3 regions of the Streptomyces sp. f51 genome follow, and region 1 is predicted to be linked to each of the others. Evidence: riboswitches for the same ligand, from Rfam matches in the RefSeq annotation. Region 1 holds a riboswitch; each other region holds the start of a gene.

Region 1 (7,672 bases):
GAGGCGGTCGAACGGGCCGAGGCCGCCGCCACCGCCTGGCTCACCGGGCGCGGGTACGGCTTCAAGCGGCTCAAGTCCCAGGCCGAGGATCTTTCCCAGGCTCCCCTCGGCAAGCGCCAGCGCCGGGCCGCCGCGCAGAGCACGCCCTGATCCCTCGTAGTGAACGAGGATCTTGTTTGCGGATATGCTTGAGTAGTCAAGGAGGCGTCAATGAGTGAGGGGCTGGACGCGGCACTGCGTCTGATGAAGGCGCAGGCCGCCCTGGTGAAGCGGTTCGACGCGAGTCTCGGCGGACTGCACGGGGTGAGCCTGGCCGACTTCACGATGCTGCTGCGCCTGTCCCAGGCCCCCGGCGACCGCATGCGCCGGGTGGACCTGGCGGAGGCGCTGGGGCTGACGGCGTCCGGTGTCACCCGGGGGCTCGTACCGCTGGAGCGGATCGGGCTGGTCAGGCGGGACGCGGACGCCCGGGACGCGCGGGTGGCCTACGCGGCCCTGACGGAGACCGGCCGGGAGCGCCTCGCGGAGATGCTCGTGACCGCCGAACACGTGGCCGAGGACGTCTTCGCCGAACCGGCGTGGACCTCGGAGGACACGACACGGCTCGCCGGCCTCCTCGGACGCCTCGACGGCACCGGGTTCACGCGGCGCGGGTCCGGGCGGTCCTGAAGCGACCCGCCCCTCCGGACGGAGTGGCCCGCGCGGGGCTCCGTCCGGAGGGGCGTATCGCCGGCCGGGCTCGGGTCCGGCGGCTCCGTCCGCCGGGTCCGGGGCCAGCGGGTCCTGAAGTGGGGCCGCCGGGCGGTCGCGGGTGGAGTGGCCCTTGCGGTGCGTCGCCCGGTATCGGGGTCGGCGGGTTCTGAAGCCGAGCCGTCGGGCGGGTTCGGGCGAAGTGGCCCTTGCGGTGCGTTGCCCGGTACCGGGGTCAGCGGGTTCCGAAGCCGGGCGGTCGGCCGGTCGCGGGTGGAGTGGCGTCGCCCGGTATCGGGGTCGGCGGGTTCTGAAGCCGAGCCGTCGGCCGGTTCCGGGCGGAGGGGCCTTGCGGTCTTCGGCCGGGACCGGGGCCGCCGGGGGCACTGCGTGCCGTCGACCCTGCCTTGCCTGTCCTCCTGGCTCGGCGCACGCTGGGGGCATGGGAGCTCGCGACGGGCCCACGCTCATCACCTCTGTCCAGCGGGCCTTCCGCCTGCTGGAGGCGGTGAGCGCGCACGAGACCGGCGCGCCCGCCAAACAGCTGGCCCGTGAGACCGAGCTTCCGCTCGCCACCGCCTACCACCTGCTGCGGACCCTCGTCCACGACGGATACATCCGCAAGCTGGACGACGGCGGCTTCATCCTGGGCGACAAGATGCAGACGCTCCAGACCCAGGGCCGGGGGCAGGCGCTGCTCAGCCGGGTCCGTCCCACTCTCGCCGCCCTGCGCGACGAACTCGCCTCGGCCGCCTACCTCACCTTCTACGAGGAGGGCGAGATCAGGGTCGCCGAGATCGTCGACGGGCCCCGGGCACCCCGGGTCGACCTCTGGGTCGGATTCGAGGACGCCGGCCACGCCACCGCTCTCGGCAAGTCCGTACTGCGGGAACTCGACGAGGAGTCCCGCAACGACTACCTCGCCCGGCACACACTCGCCGACCTCACCCCGCGGACCATCACCAGCCGGCCGGAACTGCTCCGGCGCCTGGCCACGTCGCCCGTGGCCCCTGCGGTCACGGACCTGGAGGAGTACGCTCTCGGAACGGTCTGCGTCGCCGTACCCGTCTACAGCGGGGACACGCTCGGTTCGCTCGGCGTCTCGCTCCCCGCGGAGCGGCTGCCCCGGCTCCGTGAAGTGGTGACGAAGCTGATCCCGACCGCGAACCGCGTGACCAGGGGCCTGTCGCTCACTATTTGAAATCTCCGTGCTTGTGGATCACGTCTCGAACGTCTTTCCTAGACCAACCGGACATTTCAGGGATGAACCCAGGTGAGGACTGCGGACGAGAATGAGTCGGGCCCGAGAGCACACTGGCGAGCACTGGCTGAAACGGACGTTCGGGAACCGAGGATCCGGTTCCTGGGCGGCGGCCCGCAAGCGCGCCGCCCACCTCGCCTTCGGCACATCGGTGCTGCCCTTACTGATCGTCGGCGCCATCGTGCTCGTCGACCTGGCGGGCCGGGCGGGCATCCTCTGGCTGCCGCTGCTGGCCGCGGGACCCGCGCTGGCGGCCACCACCAGCCGGCCGTACGGGGTTCTCTGCGTCGGCTTCCTGGCCTCGGTGCTGAGCGCGGTGCTGGGCATACGGGACGGCGTTCCGGGCGGCGAGCTCGTGGCCGTCCTGTCCGCGCTGGCGTCCGTCACCCTGGCGAGCGTCCTGGCCAGCGCCCTGCGCTGGCGCCGGGAGCGGGTCCTCGCGGCCGTACGCTCGGTCGCCGAGGCGGCGCAGCACGCGCTCCTCGCGCCCATTCCGTCGAACGTCGGCCCGTTCCAGGTGGCCGTGCGCTACAGCGCCGCCGCGGCCGAGGCCCGGATCGGCGGCGACCTGTACGCGCTGGTGCCCACACCGCACGGCGTCAGGATGATCATCGGTGACGTCCGGGGCAAGGGGCTGCCGGCCGTCGGTACGGCCGCGCTCGTGCTCGGTGTCTTCCGTGAGGCCGCCTACGACGAACCCGACCTTCTCGCCGTGGTCGCCAGGATCGAACGGAGCCTGGCGCGCAACCTGGGCTTCGACGACTTCGTCACCGCCGTGGTCGCCGGCTACCCCGAGCCGGGCCGGCTGGAGGTCGTCAACTGCGGACACGCTCCTCCGCTGCATGTCCGCGCGTCCGGCACCGTCGTGTCGGTCGACCCCGTCGATCCCGCTCCTCCGCTCGGGCTGCGGGCCCTGACGGGGGAGTCCCCGAGCCTCCAGGTGCTGCCGCTGGCCGACGGCGACCAGCTCCTGCTGTACACCGACGGCGTCACCGAGGCCCGCGACCACGGCCGCGAGTTCTACGCCCTCGCCCAAGGGCTGGCACGGCATGTGTCCGACGAACCGGCCACCACGCTCGCCGCGCTCGACGCCGAGCTCCAGGCCCATGTGGGCGGGCGTCTGCACGACGACGCGGCGCTGCTGCTGCTGCGCAAGCCGGTCCCCGCCGAACCGGTGACCGCGGTCGGCGCGGGCACCCCTCCCGCGGTCGCCGGGGTGGGCTGCGGCGGGGGCCCGGAATAGTCGTGCGGGTGAGGGGGGTGGGCGACTGAGGTCGCTCACCCCCCTTCCGCGTGTCCAGGCGTGCGACGGCGCACGCCTGGAGGGGCCCGGGTCAGTGCCGGGCGAACTGGAGCCGGGTCGGCTGCACCGCGTCGGGACGCAGCGCGATGCCCTCGACGGTCAGGCGTTCTCCGTAGATGTCGGTGATCCTGACGGTGCCGCCGCATCCGCCGCCGTCCTCCGCGAGGAAATAGTTGTAGGCGGTGCGTGGAAGCGGCCGCCATCCGCCGCCGCTGCGCAGTTCGAGCCGGGCGACCGGATTCCTGTGCCCGATGACCTGGAGCGCGCACCAGTAGCGGCTGGACCCGGTCTTGTAGCGCAGCGCGACCGTACCGGCGGTGCCGGGGCTCAGCAGCTTCCAGGTGATCGGGATGCGGCCGGCCGAGAGGTTCGCGAGCCGGGCGAACGCCTGCGCGCTGAGGTCGAGCTGCCCGGGAGCGCAGCCCGTCGGGCATTCATTGGTGATCAGGACCGTGACGGTGGCGCCGCCGGCCGCGCGGACCAGCACGTACGCCCCGCACGCCTTGGACGTCTCGTAGTCGGTGTGGTTCATCGCTGCGGTCAGGACGTCGTCGCCCGGACCGTAGGAGCAGGAGCCGTCCCCTTTCCCGGCGTCGTACGTGGTCGCCACTCCTCGGTAGCCGACCCCCGGGCGGATCCGTCCCGCCAGGGAAGCGGCCGTCGCCGCGGCCCGCGGTGCGTCCGAGGCCGACGGCCGCGCCGACGTGGCGGAAGGGCGGGCCGTCACGGACGGGGAGAGCGTGGGATCGGGCGACCGCCCGGCCGTGGGGGACGTCGATCCGGACGCGGTCGCCCGGCCCGGATCCGGGGTCTGCCGGGAACCGCCGGCCGTCGAGGCGGCGGGATGCCCGGCCGTGTCGGCGGAGTGGGCGCCGGGACGGAACGCCACGACCAGACAGACCAGGGCCCCCGCCGTGACCAGCGCGACCAGGGCGGCGCTCCGCGGCCTCGGCCGGCGTCCGCGCCGCCCTGCGGATCGGCTCGTTTGCTTCATGCGCATCCGTTCTCCACCCGCGCGGGACCGAGCGGGACTCGTCGCATGTCTACTACGGACCACGTGTTGACGGGGTCACGTCCAACGAATCCGACGGATCTCGTTCCGCGGCGGGCGTCAGGCCTCCGCCGCCAGGGGCACCGCCTCGGTGCCGGGCCTGAAGGCGGGGTGGTCGCCGAGACGGCGTACGTAGTCCACGAGCCGGGGACGCGCGCCGAGGACCTCCGGGCAGCCAAGACCGGTGAGCGCCACCCAGACGTCGACGTCCGCCGCCGTGAGCCCGTCGCCCAGGACGTAGGGGTGCCCGGCGAGTTGGCAGTCGAGCAGGTCGAGGGCCGCCGCGAGCTCCGAGGGCCGGGCGGACGGGGTGACATCGCGCTCCAGCAGATCGCGGAGGGCTTCGATGTCGGCGGTGAGGGACGGAGGGCAGAGCGTGGAGGGGCAGGTCGTGGTGTGGCCGGAGAGCAGCCCCGCCAGGTCGCGGAGGATGTCGGGCGTGTGGTTGCTGACGATGCGTCCGCTCCAGCGGTCGCACAGCGCGGGCGCGGTCAGCGGCCCGTCGAAGTGATGCTCGGTGGCCTCGTAGGCTCGGCGCAGCGAAGCGAAGGCGTCGGGGGTGCGCACGGGGTCCACGAGGAGCGTGGTGGCGACCGAGTCCGACAGCCCGAGCAGCCCGAGCGTGATGGCGATGCGCAGCGAGTGCGGACAACTCCGCGACAGATACAGCTCGTAGCGGTGCGGAGCCGGGTAGAAGCCGCCGGCCAGGCCCACGCCGATGCGGCTGTCGACACGGCGGGGGAGGACGGAGGGCGCGGCCGCCGGCGTGAGCCGAAGGACCGAGGGCAGCGAAGTCTGCTCACAGGGACGGGCGTTGGCGGAACTGGACGTGCGCGAAGCTGTCTCGGGCATGACTCTCCCTGGGGGAAGAAGGAAGCCACCGCCGCTTTGTGGGCACCGGCGGCCGGGATGCGGATTGACTGCGCCTGTCGCACCGGTCCGGATCGGACGGACCGGTCGCGGATCAGTAGGCGCTGGAGACACGCAACAGATCGATGTGCAGGCGCCTCGTCAAGCCGTTCCTTGGCATTCCCACCGGTCCCCACCTCAGGGCTCGCGAGACGCGAGACCACGCTTGTCCCGCCGCACCGGCGGAACCCGGTCGTCACCCGGGGCACCCCGTCGCGGTGGAAGGGTTGCCTGTCAGCGGGCCGGGGCCGATGACCTCCGGAGCGGACGGAACCGCACCGAGGGCGCTGACAATCGTGACCGTCCATGTCAGTCTCGGGGCGCCCTGTTGTGCCGTCAAGAAGGCCGACAACACGGTCTCACCTGGTGGTCACCCGCATTGACATTCTTTTCGGGACGGGCCTAACGTGCGGCCCACAACGGGATGCCTTTTCGGCCGGAGAAGAAATGGTGACGGCGATGCACACAGCTGACGGGACGGCCGCATGGCGGCGCACCGGTCGCGATGTGCTCTGCGCCGACCGCTCCGTGGACCTGCTGCGCGTCAACAGCGCCCTGTGTACGGGCATGTGTCGCCCCATCAGCCAGGGCTGACGGTTCCTCCGAGTCTCTGACGACCGCCGCTGTCGCGGCGCGTCCCCTCACCTGTCCAGCACCCGTTTCGCGTGCGGCCGCGCACCGCCTCGTACCGAGCGTCTCCTTTCTCGGCACGGCGTCGCCGCCTGCGCGGATCCGGGGTGTCCGAATCCGCTGGAGCTCTCCATGAGTCAACTCCCAGGCAGCGCCGTGTCCTTCGGGCCGGCGACGCCGACCGAGGCGATCCCCCGCACCGACGACCCCGCCGCCCCCGCACCTCTGGCGGCTCAGCGGGTCCTTCCGCTCCGGCGCCCCGGCCGCTGGATCGTCACCGCCGTGGTGCTCGTGCTGGTCGCCCAGATCGTCCACGGCCTGGTGACCAACCCCTTCTACCAGTGGGACCGCTTCCAGTACTGGTTCCTGCGCCCGACCATTCTCGACGGTCTGCTGATCACCCTCGAAGTCACCCTCTACAGCGCCCTGCTGGGCCTGCTCGGCGGCATTCTCCTGGCCCTGGCCAGGCTCTCCCGGAGTCCGGTGCTCCGCGCGGTGAGCTGGGTCTACACCTGGCTCTTCCGTTCGGTACCCCTCATCGTGGTCCTGCTCTTCCTCTACAACTTCAGCGCGCTGTACCAGACGCTGAGCGTAGGCGTTCCGTTCGGTCCCGCCTTCTTCACCTTCGACGAGTCCCGCCTGGCCACCGACATGGCCGTCGCCGTCGTCGGACTGAGTCTGAACGAAGCGGCGTACGCCTCCGAAGTGGTACGCGGCGGTCTTCTCTCCGTGGACCAGGGGCAGCACGAAGCCGCCTCCGCCCTCGGCCTGCCGAAGCGGTACCAGTTCGCGAGGATCGTCTTCCCGCAGGCGCTGCGCTCCATCACCCCCAACTACGTCAACCAGCTCATCGGTCTGATCAAGGGCACCTCGCTCGTCTTCTACGTGTCCCTGCTGGACCTGTTCGGATCCGTGCAGAGCATGGGCAGCACCTACCCCGGCGACATCGTGCCGCTGCTCCTCGTCGCCACCGCCTGGTACCTGATCCTCACGAGCGTCGTGTCCGTCATCCAGTTCTACGTCGAGCGGTACTACTCGCGGGGCGCGCTGCGCACCCTGCCGCCGACCCCGTTGCAGAAGGTACGAAGCGGTCTGCGCGAAGCGCGGGCCCGGGTCCGCAGGGAGACGGCGATATGACCGGCGTGACGAGCGAGACGCGGCCCGCGGCGGTCGAGGTGCACGACGTCCACAAGTGGTACGGCATCCAACAGGTACTGAACGGCGTGGAGTTGACCGTACGGCCCGGCGAGGTCACGGTGATCCTGGGGCCGTCGGGCTCGGGGAAGTCCACCCTCCTGCGCGTGATCAACCACTTGGAGAAGCCCGAGGTCGGCCATGTGAGCCTGAACGGCGAACTCATCGGTGTACGCCGGCACGGCGACCGGCTCAAGGAGCTGAGCGAGCGGGTCATCCTGGCCCAGCGCAGCCGCATCGGGTTCGTCTTCCAGAACTTCAACCTCTTCCCTCATCTGACCGTGCTGGACAACGTGGCCGCCGCCCCGGTGGCGACCGGCAGGCTGTCCAGGCCCGGAGCGCGGGAGCTGGCCCGCGAGCTGCTCGCACGGGTGGGTCTCGCCGACAAGGCCAACGCCTACCCACGGCAGTTGTCGGGCGGTCAGCAGCAGCGTGTGGCCATCGCCCGCGCCCTGGCCCTGCGGCCCGGGGTCATCCTCTTCGACGAACCGACGTCCGCCCTGGACCCCGAACTGGTCGGCGAGGTCCTCGCCGTCATCAAGGACCTGGCCCACAGCGGCACCACGCTCGTGATCGTCACCCATGAGATCGGCTTCGCCCGTGAGATCGCCGACCGGGTGGTGTTCATGGACGG
Region 2 (7,672 bases), 7.9 Mb from region 1:
GCACCGCTCGACCAGGAGACGCGGACCGCGTTCGGGACGGCCCTGAGGGCGCTGGTCTCCGCCGTCGGATTCGGGACCGGCATCCTGCACGCGGAGTGGATCCTCACGGAGTCGGGCCCGACGCTGGTCGAGTGCGCCGGCCGGTGCCCCGGCGACTATCTGATCGACCTCATCGACCTGGCCTACGACACCAGGATCAGGCTGACCCTCATCGACCTGCTGGCCGGGCGCCCCGTCGAACTGCCCCGGTCCTCCCGACGGACCTCGGCGATCCGCTTCCTCGCCGCGGAGCCGGGCACGGTGACCGAGGTCGGCGGAGAAGAGACCGCGAAGGCCCTGCCCGGAGTACGGGCCGTTGAGGTGGACGTCGAGGCGGGCCAGGAGGTCCGGCCCTGGGCGTCCTCCTGGGACCGTGCTGGCCACGTCATCGCCACCGGGCCCGACGCGGACACCACCCGCCGCCACGTCGTCGCCGCCGTCGCCGCCGTCCGTATCGCAACCGAGTGAGGGATCACATGTCTGCTCTGTGGCAGCGCATCCGCGGACTGCGCGGATCCATGCCAGGCGGCCCGGTGGGAACACGGCTGGCGGTGATGGCGATGATCGACGCGGTGGGCACCGGCGCCTTCCTGGCCGTGTCCGTGCCCTTCATCACCCGGGCGGTCCACCTGTCCGAACGCAACCTCGGCTTCGGCCTGGGCCTGTCCGCGGCCATCGCCCTGGGCACGGCGATCCCGATCGGGATCCTGGCCGACCGCATCGGCCCGAAGAAGGTCCTGGTCGGGGTGAGCCTGTGGCGCGCCGCCTGCTTCGTGGTGTACCCGTTCGTCCAGAACCTGTGGCAGTTCCTGACCGTGGTGTGCCTGCTCGGCCTCGTGGACAAGGCCGCGGCACCGATGGAACAGGCCCTGGTCGGGCAGGCCGTGCCGACCACGGAACGGGTCAAGGTCGTCGCGATCCTCCGGTCCATGCGCAACGTCGGCTTCACCGTCGGCGCCCTGCTGGGCGGGGTCGGGCTGCTGATCGGCACCCGGGCCGGTTACACCGTGATCCTGTTGCTCAACGCCGCCTCGTTCGCGGTGCTCGCGACGGTGGCGTCCCGGCTGCCGCTGCTCAACGCACCGACGGGGAACCTTCGCCGGAGGTTCTCGGTCGGCGTACTGCGCGACGGATCGTTCCTCTCGTTCGCCGGGATCAACGCGATCCTCACCATGCACATGACTCTGCTGAGCATCGGCATACCGCTGTGGATCGTGGGACACACCGATGTCTCCGCCGCGCTGATCTCCCCGCTCGTCGCGGTCAACACCGTGCTCGCGGTGCTCCTGCAGGTGCGGGCGAGCCGGGGGACCGACGACATCCCAGGTGCGGCACGGGCCCTGGTGCGCGCCGGCGTCTCCCTCGCTGCCTGCTGTCTGCTGCTCGTCACGGCACCGAGGCTGCCGGTCGTACTCGCCGTCGGCGCGCTGGTGCTGGCCATGATCGCGCTGACGGGAGGCGAGTTGTGGCAGTCCGCCGGAGGCTGGGGCGGCTCGTATCTGCTCGCGGCACCGGGCCAGGAGGGCGTCTATCTCTCGGTCTTCTGGCTCGGGGTCGCCGTGCAGCAGATCGCGGCACCGATCCTGGTCAGCCTGATCGTCACGGTCGGCGCCGCGGGATGGGTCGCGCTGGCCGCGCTGTTCGCCGCGAGCGGCCTTGCCGCTCCCGCGATCGGCCGGTGGGCGCAGGCGGAGGCGGCGAAACGGCCGCGGCAGGACCCGAGTCTGGCCGAGGCCACCTGAAACACCTGTATCGGCAACATTTATACCGACACCACAGATACCGGCACCACCTGTATCGACAATACCCTGGGAGAGAAATGTCTGTTCCGCTGTATGTTCCGCCGGGCGGGGGAGAGTTCGTCGACATCCGGGACACGAAAAGGACGTACCTGAAGCTCACCACACCGGATTCCGAGGGGGAGTTCGGATTCTTCGAGCATCACATGGCTCCCGAGGCCAAGGGCGCCAGTCCGCATGTGCACAAGAAGTCCACGGAGATGTTCTACGTGGTGCGTGGTGAGATCGAGTTCACGATCGGCGACCGGAAGGTGGTGGGCGAACCGGGCGCGTTCGCCTACGTTCCCAAGGGGGAGCCGCACGGTTTCACGAACCGGGGCAAGGAGGACGCCACTCTGCTGATCATGTTCTATCCGATCTACGATCGCGAGGACTATTTCCGCGGTCTGGGGCGTCTCACGGCCAACGGGCGAAACCCGAGCCTGGAGGAATTGCAGGAACACATGGCCAGGTACGACCAGTTCATGGTCTGATCCGCGCCTGATCGTCCACACGGGAACGGGGCCCGGCGGCGCGTCACGCCGCCGGGCCCCGATGCGCTCTTTCGTGCCGTCAGCCGGCCGCGTCGATGCGGGCCCGGAAGCGCAGGTTCAACTCCTTGACCTGCTGGGCCAGTTCCGGGACCGGGCCGGCGGTCTCCAGGCCGGGGACGACGTCCCGGATGGACAACGGGCTCAGGGGCGAGGTGATGGGCACGCCCCACTCGGCCTTCCAGTCCCGGGCCTGCTGGGACGAGCTCGCGTACACGATGCGGCCCAGCCCGACCCAGCCGTGCGCGGCCGCGCACATCGGGCAGTGCTCTCCCGAGGTGTACACGGTCGCCGTGGCCCGTTCCTCGGGGCTCAGGTTGGTCGCGGCCCAGCGGGCGAGTTCGAACTCGGGGTGCCGGGTCGGGTCCCCGGTGCTGGACTCGCGGTTGCGGTCCTCGGCCAGGACCTTGCCGTCCGCGTCGGTCAGCAGCGAGCCGAACGGCCAGTCACCGGCGTCGACGGCCTCGGCCGCGAGGTCCAGGCAGCGGCGGAGATGGACCAGGTCGGCCGCGCTGACGGCGGAGGACCGGCCGGTGTCACCGGCGTCGGGGCTGTCGCCGTGGTGAGTGTCGTGGGTGTTGGGGGCCACCGTGGCTCCGTCTCTGTGGGCGTGGGCGTGGGCGTGGGGTGTGGGCTATGCCAGGTGGGCGGCCACGGTGGCCAGCGCCTGCCACGCCACCTCGGGCCTGAGGGTCTCGTCCGGGTCGCCGTTGTAGGGGTCGAGGACCACCGTGCCGGCACCGGCGAGGCGCAACTGCTCGATGTCGTCGAGGACCTGCTCGATGGTGCCCTCGCCGGCCCGGCGGTCCGGATGGTCGACCGGCTTCGGCGTGAGCCGGAGAACGATGCGCGGCGCCAGATCGGGCGCGGGCTGCCCGAGTTCGGCGGCGATGCCCTTCAGGCGGTCCACCGCGTCACGGAACCACGGCATGGTGAACCGGAGCGGGTGCCACGGCAGGCCGAGGCGGGCCGCCCGGCGCAGTCCCGCGTCGCTGTTGCCGCCGATCCAGATGGGGATCTGCCCGCTCCGGTAGTCCGCCTCGTCCGCCCACGCGGTGCGCAGGGTCTCCAGCAGTTCGTCGGTGAGCGCGCCACGCCGCTCGAAGGGAACGCCGAGCGCGTCGAATTCCTCCCTGGCCCAGCCGACACCGACCCCGAGGATCAGCCGGCCGCCGGAAAGCTGGTCCAGGTTGGCGGCCATTCGCGCGACGAGCAGGGGATGCCGGTAGGGCGCGATGAGAACCGTGGTGCCCAGCTTTACCCGGGTCGTTAAACCGGCCAGCCAGGAGAGCGTCGTAAAAGGATCGTAGAACGGGGCGGGATACTGTTTCGCGACATCCGATGTGATGGCCACGTGGTCGGAGACCATCAAGAGGTCGAAACCGAGGCCTTCCACCGTCCTGGCCCAACGGGAAAGGGTTTCCGGGTCGGTGCCGGGTCCGAAATTGGGGACGTTGACGCCTATCTGCATGGCTGAACCCTAGCAACCGCTCACCATGGGTGGTCAGTTGGTTCTCACGCTTTTCCGGCCGCAGTTTACGCTTCTCTTCTGAAGGTCCGGTCCCGCGCAATATGATTGCAATGTGACGGCCCATCAGATTGCAATCATATCGCTTGCCGCGCGCCCTTGACGCCGGGGGAACCGGGAATCTACGGTGAGCGCGAGCTACGAGTTCCGGTGATCAAGCCCTGGCTGGCCGGACGGCAACCCTCGACGCAGTGGGGTGCCCCAGGTGAAGGCTCGGCGGATCTTTCCTGTTCTGCAAGTGCGTTCCCATCGGTCCGAGGGCCGACGACATTCCCGGGAGGACAGCGTGCCAACGGCCCTTGTGCTGTGCTCCCGGCGCCACGTCGATCTGCTGCTGGTCTGCAGCTGTCTCTGTCACGGCTGACCGGCACCCACACTCCACCTCCTTCACACGACAGCGCGCTCGGCATGCCCTGCCTGCCGAAGCCCCTTCGTGCACCCCACCATGCGGAAGCAGAGACCAGCCATGGCACAGCACGACACCACCAGACCCGTCCGGACCCTCGGCGCGATATCGCTCGGCACGGCGTTCCTGGTGGCCCTGACCGGCTGCACGAGCAGCAAGGGCTCCACCGGCTCCGCGGAAGCGGGGATCACCGTCGGCACCACGGACCAGGTCACCGCCCTGGACCCCGCGGGCTCCTGGGACGCGGGTTCCGGCACCATCGAGAGCGAGGTCTACGCGACCCTGCTCAGCGTGAGGAACGGCGCCACGGAGGTCTCCCCGGACCTGGCCACCGGGATCGAGCTGACCGGCCCCAAGGAGTACACGGTCACGCTGAAGAAGGGCCTGAAGTTCGCCAACGGCCACGAACTGACGTCGTCCGACGTGAAGTTCAGCTTCGACCGCACCCTTAAGATCGCCGACGAGAACGGTCCCTCGTCCCTCCTGTACGACCTCGACTCCGTCGCCGCCCCGGCGCCGACCACCATCGTCTTCACCCTCAAGTCGGCCAACGACACGCTGTTCCCGCAGGTGCTGTCCACCGCCGCCGGCTACATCGTCGACGAACAGGTCTTCCCCGCGGACAAGATCCTCGACGACAAGTCGATCGTCGCGGGCAAACCGTGGAACGGCCCGTACGGCGTGCGCAGTTACGACAAGAACTCGTTGGTCTCCTTCACCGCCAACAGCGCCTACGGCGGCGGTCTGGGCGCCGCAAAGACCAAGAACATCCAGTTGAAGTACTACACCGACGCGAGCAACCTCAAGCTCGACGTCCAGCAGGGCACCGTCGACGCCGTCTACCGCACGCTCACCACCGCCGACCTCGACGACCTCTCCAAGAAGAAGGACATCAAGGTCCACACCGGCTCGGGCAACGGCATCCGCTACATCGTCTTCGACTTCCGGACCCAGCCGTACGGCACCAAGACCAAGAAGCCCGACAAGGCCAAGGCGCTGGCCGTACGCAAGGCCGTCGCCGACTCCGTGGACCGGGCCCAACTCGCGCAGCAGGTCTACAAGAACAGCTACCAGCCGCTGTACAGCTCCGTGCCCGACGGACTCACCGGCGCCACCGCCTCCTTCAAGTCGCTCTACGGTGACAAGAAGGGCGGCCCCGACCAGGCGGCCGCCGCCGCGCGCCTGAAGGCGGCGAAGGTGGCCACCCCGGTCACCCTCAGCCTCCAGTACAACAGCGACCACTACGGTTCCTCCTCGGCCGACGAGTACGCGCTGGTCAAGTCCCAGCTCGAGGCCACCGGACTGTTCAAGGTGAACCTCCAGTCCACCGAGTGGACCCAGTACGGCAAGGACCGCGTCAAGCACCTGTACCCGCTCTACCAACTGGGCTGGTATGCCGACTACCTGGACGCCGACAACTACCTCTCGCCCTTCTACTCGGCCAACAGCTGGGTCGCCAACGACTACTCCGACCCCGCCGTCCGTGAGCTGATCAAGAAGGAGGAGACGGAGACCGACACCGCCAGGCGCGCCGAACTGCTCAAGCAGGCACAGGACAAGGCCGCCGCCTCGGTGCCCCTGCTGCCGCTGCTCCAGGGCTCCACCGCGATCGTGACCCGCACCGACGTCAGCGGTGTGCCCGACGAGCTGAGCAGCGCGTACCAGTTCCGCTGGGCCGGGCTCGCGAAGAAGTGAGCACCCTGACCCAGGACGTCCCCGCCGCCGCCCCGGCAGGCGGCGCCGCGGGGTACGGACTCACCCGCTATCTGGTGGTCCGCTTCCTCCTCATCATCCCCACCGTGCTCGTCCTCGTCAGCCTGGTCTTCTTCCTGATGCGCGCCACCGGAGACCCGATCAGCGCCGCCTTCGGCGACCGGCTCACCCCGGACCAGCTCCAGGCCAAACTGCACCAGGCGGCCTACGACCGGCCGCTGCTCACCCAGTACCTCGACTACCTCAGGTCCCTGACCACTGGCGACTTCGGTCACACCGTCACCGACAACCAGCCGGTGACCCACGTCCTGGGCACCTACGGCGCCGCCACCGCCGAACTCGCCATCAACGCACTCGTCGTGGCCCTCGTCGTCGGCGTCCCCCTCGGCCTGGTGGCGGCCGCGCACCGGGATCGCGCGCCCGACGCGGCGCTGCGGCTGTTCGCCGTCCTCACCTACGCCACCCCCGTGTTCTTCGTGGGACTGCTGCTGAAACTGGTCTTCGCGATCCGGCTCGGCTGGCTCCCCGCGTCCGGCCGGGCCAGCACCGACGTCCAGCTCTTCCTCCAGGACCAGTCCAGCACGACAGGGCTCTACCTCATCGACGCCCTGAGGAGCGGCGACGGGGCGGCCGTCGTCGATGTCCTCAAGCACGCGGTCCTGCCCGCCGTGGCGCTGGGTCTGCTCGTCGCCGGCATCATCCTGCGACTGGTCCGCACCAACCTGATCGGCACCCTTTCCGCCGACTACGTGGAGGCCGCCAGGTCCCGGGGCGTGTCGCCCCTCCGTCTGATCACCCGGCACGCGGCCCGGCCCGCCCTGATCCCCGTCGTCACCGTCCTCGGACTCCAGGTCGCCGGACTGCTCGGCGGAGCGGTGCTCACCGAGACCACCTTCGAGTGGAAGGGACTCGGCTACGAACTCGCCCACTACCTGACGGTGCGTGACTTCCCGGCCGTGCAGGGCATCGTGGCCCTGTTCGCCGTCGTCGTGGCGGTGACGAACTTCCTCGTCGACATCCTCGCGGCCCTCATCGATCCCCGAGTGAGGTACTGAGCCGTGGCACAGCTTCTCCTCCGCCGCCGGACACCCCTGCCGCAGCGCCTGCGCATGCGGCTGCGGACCGGCGGCGCAGTGCAGCGCGCCATGCTGCTCACCGGCGCGGTCCTCACGGCGCTCTTCCTCCTCGCGGCGCTCCTCGGCCCGCTGCTCGCCCCGCACGGCTACGCCCAACTCCAGAACGAGTCGGGTCTGTTCGGATCACAGCAGCACCCGAGCGGAGCCCATCCGCTGGGCACCACCATCGCCGGGTACGACGTCCTGTCCCGCACGGTGTGGGGAGCCAGGACCGCGCTGGAGATCATCCTCGCGGCGCTGCTGCTGTCGGTGGTGCCCGGCACGGTCCTGGGCCTGGTCTCCGGATACCTCGGCGGCAGACTGGACCGGTCGCTGGTCGGGCTGGCCGACGCGCTCTACGCGTTCCCGCCGCTGCTGCTCGCCATCGTCATGTCGATCGTGATCAGCGGAGGCCGGTCGAGTCTCGCCGGCGGTCTCGGCGCGGCGGCCTGCTCGGTGGCCGTGGCCTTCGTCCCGCAGTACTTCCGTGTCGTACGGGCCGAGGTGATCCGGGTGAAGGCGGAGCCCTTCGTGGACGCGGC
Region 3 (7,672 bases), 3.2 Mb from region 1:
CCATACGCTCCATGTCGGTGGCGAAGTACGCCGAGATGTAGCCCTTGTCGAAGCGCATACCCTCGGTGAGCTCCAGCTCCAGACCGAAGGTCTGGGACTCCTCGACGGTGATGACGCCTTCCTTGCCGACCTTGTCCATCGCCTCGGCGATGAGCTCGCCGATCTGGGTGTCGGCGGCGGAGATGGAGGCCGTGGAAGCGATCTGCTCCTTGGTCTCGACATCCTTCGCCTGCTCGAGCAGGGCACCGGAGACGGCCTCGACGGCCTTCTCGATACCGCGCTTGAGCGCCATCGGGTTGGCGCCGGCGGCGACGTTGCGCAGGCCCTCGCGGACGAGCGCCTGGGCGAGGACGGTCGCCGTGGTCGTACCGTCACCGGCGACGTCGTCCGTCTTCTTGGCGACTTCCTTGACCAGCTCGGCGCCGATCTTCTCGTACGGGTCCTCGAGCTCGATCTCCTTGGCGATGGAAACACCATCGTTGGTGATCGTGGGCGCGCCCCACTTCTTCTCGAGGACGACGTTACGGCCCTTGGGGCCGAGGGTGACCTTGACGGCGTCGGCGAGCTGGTTCATCCCGCGCTCGAGACCGCGCCGTGCCTCCTCGTCGAACGCGATGATCTTGGCCATGTGAAGTGGTCCTCCCGGACGGGGTGGATTGCTCCGGATCGCGCCCGCGCCCGCGACGGACGGCCCTCGAACCCTGTGGTTCCTTGCCCCACAGGCCCGTGAGCCTCGCCGGCCCGATCCAAGTTCTGTCACTCTCACTGGGAGAGTGCTAACGCCAATGATTAGCACTCGACCCCGCCGAGTGCAAGGTGCGCTCGCGAAGCGAGCCCCCTGGAAGCCTCCGGGGAACGCACGAGGGGCCCGCATCCCTGGTGGGATGCGGGCCCCTCGTGCGTGAGTTGAGTCGCTGGTCGTTCGCGCCCGGATCAGACGGCGAGTTTGACCATGTCCGCCTGCGGACCCTTCTGGCCCTGCGAGATCTCGAACTCCACTCGCTGACCCTCTTCAAGGGTGCGGTAGCCGTCCATCTGAATCGCGCTGTAGTGCACGAAGACGTCCGCACCACCGTCGACCGCGATGAAGCCGTACCCCTTCTCCGCGTTGAACCACTTGACGGTGCCCTGAGCCATGCCTAACTCCCCTATTACTGGCCCTTGCACAGATCCGCACTTCGCGGATCCGGGTCAGACCTCACCCCCCAAACGGTTGGGGGTGTGCGCCGGAACGCGTCGACCGCGGCTGAATGTATCTGTCCAACTGCCCTCTGCAACAGGTCAGTCGGACGAGAATTCTGGGCATGGCCGATCAATGATTTGCGGAGATTACGCGAGGATCCGGGGCAAGTCGGGCCCCACAAATGCCATAAAATGCCCAAAAAGGCGAGCCACTTTGGCTACTTCTTGTCGGCGCTCGAACAGCAACTCATATGCGTCCGGCATGAAACCAACATCGAAAGCGAACGGGCTTCCCCAACTCTAGCGCGTTCAACCCTACAGAATTGCCCCCTCCGCTTGTCTCGCGGAGGGGGCAATTCTGTGAACGCGATGTGTTCGGCATTACCGAGGGTAACGATCAGCCTCCGGCGACGGCCGGAATGATGGAGACGCCGGACCCCGCCGGGGTCGCGGTTTCCAGGCCCTGCTCGAAGCGAACGTCGTCGTCGTTGACGTACACGTTGACGAAACGGCGCAGCTTGCCCTGGTCGTCCAGGACGCGCGCGGCGATGCCCGTGTGGTTCTTCTCCAGGTCGCCGATGACCTCGGCGAGGGTCGCGCCCTCGGCCGACACCTCGGCGGCGCCACCGGTGTAGGTGCGCAGGATGGTGGGGATGCGGACGTTGACGCTCATGATGCGAGGCCAGCCTCTCGGAAGGAGTCCAGGTTCGGGCGGATGGTCGCGGTCAGCCCGGTGTCGGAGGCCACCGCGTCCAGGGTCTTGAGGCCGTCGCCGGTGTTCAGCACGACGGTGGTCAGCGTCGGGTCGAGGAGACCGTTCTCGATGAGCTTGCGGGTGACACCGACGGTCACCCCGCCGGCGGTCTCCGCGAAGATGCCCTCGGTGCGCGCGAGCAGCTTGATCGCGTCCACGATCTGCCCGTCGTTCACGTCCTCCACCGCGCCGCCGGTGCGCCGCGCGATGTCCAGGACGTACGGTCCGTCCGCCGGGTTGCCGATGGCGAGCGACTTGGCGATGGTGTCCGGCTTCTGCGGCCGTACGACGTCGTGGCCGGCCTTGTAGGCGACGGAGACCGGGGAGCAGCCCTCGGCCTGGGCGCCGAAGATCTTGTACGGCCTGTCCTCGACCAGCCCGAGCCTGATCAGCTCCTGGAGTCCCTTGTCGATCTTCGTGAGCTGGGAGCCGGAGGCGATCGGCACGACCAGCTGGTCGGGGAGCCTCCAGCCGAGCTGCTCGCAGATCTCGTACGCCAGGGTCTTGGAGCCCTCGGCGTAGTACGGCCGCAGGTTGACGTTGACGAAGCCCCAGCCCTCGCCGGCCGGGTCGCCGATCAGCTCGGAGCAGAAACGGTTCACGTCGTCGTAGTTGCCCTCGATGCCGACGAGCTCGCCGCCGTAGACCGCGGCCATGACGACCTTGCCCTGCTCCAGGTCGTGCGGGATGAACACGCAGGAACGGAAGCCGGCGCGGGCCGCCGCGGCGCCCACCGCTCCGGCGAGGTTGCCGGTGGAGGAGCAGGAGAGGGTGGTGAAGCCGAAGGCGCGGGCCGCTTCGAGGGCCTGGGCGACCACGCGGTCCTTGAAGGAGTGCGTCGGGTTGCCCGAGTCGTCCTTGACGAAGAGCTTTCCGGCGTCGACACCCAGCTCACGGGCCAGGTTGTCGGCCTGGACGAGCTTGGTCCAGCCCGGGTTGATGTTCGGCTTGTCCGCCACGTCCGCGGGGACGGGCAGCAGCGGCGCGTAGCGCCAGATGTTCGCGGGTCCCGCTTCGATCCGCTTGCGGAGTTCCTCGGTGTCGTACGCCGAGAAGTCGTAGGCGATCTCGAGCGGGCCGAAACACTCCTCGCAGGCGAAGACCGGGCCGAGCGGGACGCGGTGTCCGCACTCGCGGCAGGAAAGCGCCGCGGCCGGGCCGAGATCCACCGAGTCGGCGGAGTTCGTGGTGCTTGCAACTGTCTGCGCAGCCATGGAGGCGAGGCCCTTTCTCCTCATCTTCCTCACGGCGCACTTCGCCGTGAGACGGATTTGGCACCTTCCCGAGCCGGGAGCCTCGCGACGCGATCGACATCGATCGGTACGAGACCGGCTGGAGGGTTGCCGGGGCTTCATCGGGCCGTATCCCTCTGCCCCTCTGGATGAGCGGTATTTGATTGTTGAACTGTTGAACGCGATACGCGCCGACGATCCAGGACATGCGATGGTCATGCGCGTTGTTCAAGACTGTAACCGAAGGCCAGGACAGTTGAGATAGTCGTCCGAACCGCGAGACGAGCCAATCGATCTGCCGCTGGCCGCAGCGGGCACGCCGATGAGAGCGTGTGATCAGACAGTGAGGAGCCGCAGACGGTGCTGAGAGAAGTCGAGAGCTGGCTGAGCACACGCTCCTGGTCCGTGACCGACCGCCCGCTCCACAAGCTCATGGCAGCCAAACGCATCACCGGCTCGACCGTCAGTGTCGTGCTGCCCGCGCTCAACGAGGAGGAGACGGTCGGCGAGATCGTCTCGATCATCCGCCACGACCTGATGCAGCAGGTGCCCCTCGTCGACGAGATCGTCGTCGTCGACTCCGGCTCGACGGACCGCACCTCCGCGGTCGCCGCCGCCGCGGGCGCGCGGGTCGTGCACCGCGACGACATCCTCCCGCGGATACCGGCCGTGCCCGGCAAGGGCGAGGTGCTGTGGCGCTCGCTCCTCGTGACGAGCGGGGACATCGTCTGTTTCGTCGACGCGGACCTCAGGGAGTTCTCGTCCGACTTCGTCTCGGGGATCGTGGGCCCACTGCTCACCGAGCCGGGCGTCGACCTCGTCAAGGCCATGTACGACCGCCCGATGGCCGGCGGCGGCGGACAGGGCGGCCGGGTCACCGAGCTGATGGCCCGCCCCCTGCTGAACATGCACTGGCCGCAGCTCGCGGGCTTCGTCCAGCCCCTCGGCGGCGAGTACGCGGCCCGCCGCTCGCTGCTCGAACAGCTCCCCTTCCCCGTCGGCTACGGCGTCGAGCTGGGCATGCTCGTCGACGCCCTGCACCTCGTGGGCCTCGACGCCCTCGCCCAGGTCGACGTCGGGGTGCGCAAGCACCGCCACCAGGACGGCCAGGCGCTCGGCCGCATGGCCGCCGCGATCTACCGCACCGCGCAGCTCCGGCTCGCCCGCGGCCATCTGATCCGCCCCTCCCTCACCCAGTTCGAACGCGACCGGGACGGTTTCCGGCCGCGCACCTACTCCGTGGACACCGAGGAAAGGCCGCCGATGACCGAAATCTCCGAGTACCAGACGCGCAGAGCCGCGTAGTCCGGCGCCCGCGGCCGCGCATCGCATACGGCCGAAGGGCGCGTTTGAGCGTTTCGAGACGGGGCTAGGTTTCGAGGCATGGCTTCAATGCATGGTGCCCACAGGATCCTGGTCGCCTCCAACCGCGGCCCGGTCACCTACGAGGTACGGGAGGACGGCTCGCTGCACGCCCGGCGCGGCGGCGGCGGACTCGTCTCGGGCCTCTCGGCGATCGGGCCGGACGCGGGCGCCCTGTGGGTCTGCTCGGCCCTCGGCGACGGCGACCGGGAGGCGGTCGGGCGCGGGGTGGGCGAGGACGGCGTACGGATGCTCGCCATCGACGCGGACACGCACGCCGACGCGTACAACGGCATCGCCAACTCCGTGCTGTGGTTCGTCCACCACATGCTGTACCAGACCCCGCTGGAGCCGGTCTTCGACGCGGAGTTCCGGCGCCAGTGGGAGTCGTACCGCGCCTACAACCGGGCCTTCGCCGAGGCGCTGGCCGAGGACGCGGCCGAGGGCGCGGCCGTGCTGGTCCAGGACTACCACCTGTGCCTGGTGCCCGGGATGCTCCGCGAGCTGCGCCCCGACCTGCGCATCGGCCACTTCTCCCACACCCCCTGGGCACCCGAGGACTACTTCCGGATGCTCCCGGACGACATCCGCGCGGAGCTGATGGCGGGCATGCTCGGCGCCGACCGGGTGGCCTTCCTGACCTGGCGGTGGGCCACGGCGTTCATGCGCTGCGCGGAGCAGACCGAACCCGGCCGCTATGCCGCGCGGCCCTCGGGCGGTACCCCCGCGATCGAGCACCTGGACGGCGCCCGGCCGCCCGTGCGCGAGACCCGGGTCGGCGTGCACGGCCTCGGGGCGGACGCCGAGTTCCTGCGCGAGCGCTCGCACCGGGCGGACGTCGGGGAACGGATGGCCGCGCTGCGCGAGGAGATCGGCGCGGACCGCAGGACGATCGTGCGGGTCGACCGGACCGAGCTGTCGAAGAACATCGTCCGGGGGCTGCTGGCGTTCCGGCAGCTGCTCGACGACCACCCCGAGTGGCGCGAGCGGGTCGTCCACGTGGCCTTCGCCTATCCCTCGCGGCAGGACCTCGCGGTCTACCGGGACTACACGGCCGAGGTGCAGCGGCTCGCCGACGAGATCAACTCCGGGTACGGGACGCCCGGCTGGACCCCGGTGGTGCTGCATGTGAAGGACGACTTCGCGCGCTCGCTCGCCGCGTACCGGCTGGCCGACGTCGCCCTGGTCAACCCGATCAGGGACGGCATGAACCTCGTGGCCAAGGAGGTTCCGGTCGTCTCCGACGAGGGCTGCGCGCTGGTCCTGTCACGGGAGGCCGGGGCGTACGAGGAACTGGGCGAGGACGCGATCACCGTGAACCCGTACGACATCACGGGGACGGCACGGGCGCTCCACGAGGCACTCGGCATGCAGCCGGGGGAACGCGCGGAGCGCACCAAGCGCCTGGCCGCCGCGGCCACCGCGCTCCCCCCGGCCCAGTGGTTCCTGGACCAGCTCCATGCACTGGAGAGCTGAGGAGGAGCGGCGGGCGGCGGTCGCGGGTCCGGCCGGTGGGTGGGTCGGGGACGGGCCGGTGCATCAGCCCGTCGCCGTTGGATGAGGAGTGACTGTCGGTGGCGACGGGCATCGATGCACCGGCCCGCCCCCTCACGTCCCATTCCGGGTGCGGGTGCGTCGTCGTGACGGCGGGCCATCGATGCACCGGCCCGCCCCCTCGCGTCCCATTCCGGGTGCGGGTCCAGGGTCCAGACAGTTCCAGCCCCGGCCGGCGACGGTTCAGCCCCTCGGCCCGCCTTTCGGCCGCGGGGAGAATTCAGCCCCTCCGGCGTTTGAGGAGCGGGGTCCGGGGCGGAGCCCCGGGGGTGGCCCTCCCCCGGCCCGCCCTTTGAGTGCCGGGGAACATTCAGCCCCTCCGGCGATTGAGGAGCGGGGGTCCGGGGGCTGGCCCCCAGGTACGGGTCGGGTAGGGGCGGAGGGGGCGAAAACACGCCTGTTCCCGGCGCGGTCCGCCGGGCAACGAGCCCCCGGGTCAGCCGAGCGCGGCCGCGAGGGCGGCTAGGAGGCGGACGACCCCGGCGGGCCCGTCGACCACCAGGTCGGCGCGTTCGGCGAGCTCGGCGACCTCCGAGCTGCCGCTGCACACGAGCAGCCCCGGAACCCCGTCGGAGCGGAGCTTGTCGACGGCGGCGAAGGCGGGCAGGTCACCCAGGTCGTCCCCCGCGTAAAGGACGGCCTCGGCCCCGGCCTCCCGGACGTACTCCATGAGGGCGACGCCCTTGTCCATGCCCGGCGGGCGCAGCTCCAGGACCATGCGTCCGGGCTCGACGATCAGCCCGTGCCGGGCGGCGAGCTCACCCAGCGGCTCCCGCAACGCCTCGAACGCGGCCTGCGGATCGGCGGCGCGCCGGGTGTGCACGGCGACCGCCCGGCCCTTCTCCTCGATCCAGGTGCCCTGCCAGGCACCGATCCCGTCGAGGAATCCGGGCAGTTCGGCGCGGACGGCGGCGACACCGGGGTGCGGGGCGGGGGCCGTGACCGTGCCGCTCACCGCGTCCCAGCGCTCGGCGCCGTAGTGGCCGAGGACGACCAGGTGTTCCAGGCCCGGTACGCCCGCGAAGCCGCCGTGGCGCACGGCCACACCGGCCGGGCGGCCTGTGACCACGGCGACGGAGGCGACCTTGGGGGCGAGCGCGGCGAGCGCGGGGACCGCGTCGGGGTGCGCCCTGGCCCGGTCGGGGTCGGGGACGATGGGGGCGAGGGTGCCGTCGAAGTCGAGCGCGACGACCGTCCGGGCGGGGTGCGTGAGGATCGCTTCCAGAGCTTCGCGTCCGGCGGGGGTCACCGGGGCCGGCAAGGAGTCCTTGGATTCGGGGTGGCTGCCCATGCACCGACCCTATCCGTGCGACGCCGGACGCACCCCCCACTCCCGCCCGGCCGGGCGCCCCTCCCCCGGAATGCCCGGATCCCGCCCCACCAAGATGTTCTCTCGCCCCCTCCGCCCCTGCCCGACCCGTACGGGGGCGCTGCTCCCGGGGCCCCGCTCCTCGAACGCCGGAGGGGCCGGATCCTCACCTCTCCCCCCGGCGGGCCTCCCGTACGCGGCGGAGCCTGTTCACCGTCACCGGGTCGTGCGCCAGGGCGCGCGGGTCGTTCAGCAGCGCGTTGAGCAGTTGGTAGTAGC

The links. A riboswitch is a leader RNA that binds a small molecule or an ion and turns the genes downstream of it on or off. The one in region 1 is predicted to bind S-adenosylmethionine.
Region 2: it holds a riboswitch for S-adenosylmethionine, as region 1 does, so the genes downstream of both, WJM95_RS34880 (ABC transporter substrate-binding protein) here and WJM95_RS00215 (cell envelope biogenesis protein OmpA) in region 1, are expected to answer to the same signal.
Region 3: it holds a riboswitch for S-adenosylmethionine, as region 1 does, so the genes downstream of both, thrC (threonine synthase) here and WJM95_RS00215 (cell envelope biogenesis protein OmpA) in region 1, are expected to answer to the same signal.

Annotation. Positions count from the first base shown of each region.
Region 1 covers NZ_CP149798.1:47,899-55,570, reverse strand. The annotation lists gene WJM95_RS00240 (DUF6204 family protein) at 1-150, shown strand, start outside; gene WJM95_RS00235 (MarR family transcriptional regulator) at 211-669, shown strand; gene WJM95_RS00230 (IclR family transcriptional regulator C-terminal domain-containing protein) at 1,133-1,891, shown strand; gene WJM95_RS00225 (SpoIIE family protein phosphatase) at 1,983-3,194, shown strand; gene WJM95_RS00220 (expansin EXLX1 family cellulose-binding protein) at 3,286-4,248, opposite strand; gene WJM95_RS00215 (cell envelope biogenesis protein OmpA) at 4,366-5,157, opposite strand; SAM riboswitch class IV at 5,372-5,516, opposite strand; gene WJM95_RS00210 (hypothetical protein) at 5,674-5,808, shown strand; gene WJM95_RS00205 (amino acid ABC transporter permease) at 5,977-6,981, shown strand; gene WJM95_RS00200 (amino acid ABC transporter ATP-binding protein) at 6,978-7,672, shown strand, end outside.
Region 2 covers NZ_CP149798.1:7,995,213-8,002,884, forward strand. The annotation lists gene WJM95_RS34855 (ATP-grasp domain-containing protein) at 1-507, shown strand, start outside; gene WJM95_RS34860 (MFS transporter) at 516-1,781, shown strand; gene WJM95_RS34865 (cupin domain-containing protein) at 1,859-2,311, shown strand; gene WJM95_RS34870 (nucleoside deaminase) at 2,391-2,870, opposite strand; gene WJM95_RS34875 (LLM class flavin-dependent oxidoreductase) at 3,003-3,839, opposite strand; SAM riboswitch class IV at 4,033-4,143, shown strand; gene WJM95_RS34880 (ABC transporter substrate-binding protein) at 4,363-5,997, shown strand; gene WJM95_RS34885 (ABC transporter permease) at 5,994-7,070, shown strand; gene WJM95_RS34890 (ABC transporter permease) at 7,074-7,672, shown strand, end outside.
Region 3 covers NZ_CP149798.1:3,295,285-3,302,956, forward strand. The annotation lists gene groL (chaperonin GroEL) at 1-628, opposite strand, end outside; gene WJM95_RS14375 (cold-shock protein) at 934-1,137, opposite strand; gene WJM95_RS14380 (MoaD/ThiS family protein) at 1,580-1,855, opposite strand; gene thrC (threonine synthase) at 1,852-3,150, opposite strand; SAM riboswitch class I at 3,168-3,324, opposite strand; gene WJM95_RS14390 (glucosyl-3-phosphoglycerate synthase) at 3,529-4,473, shown strand; gene WJM95_RS14395 (trehalose-6-phosphate synthase) at 4,552-6,006, shown strand; gene otsB (trehalose-phosphatase) at 6,521-7,375, opposite strand; gene WJM95_RS14405 (DUF3263 domain-containing protein) at 7,560-7,672, opposite strand, start outside.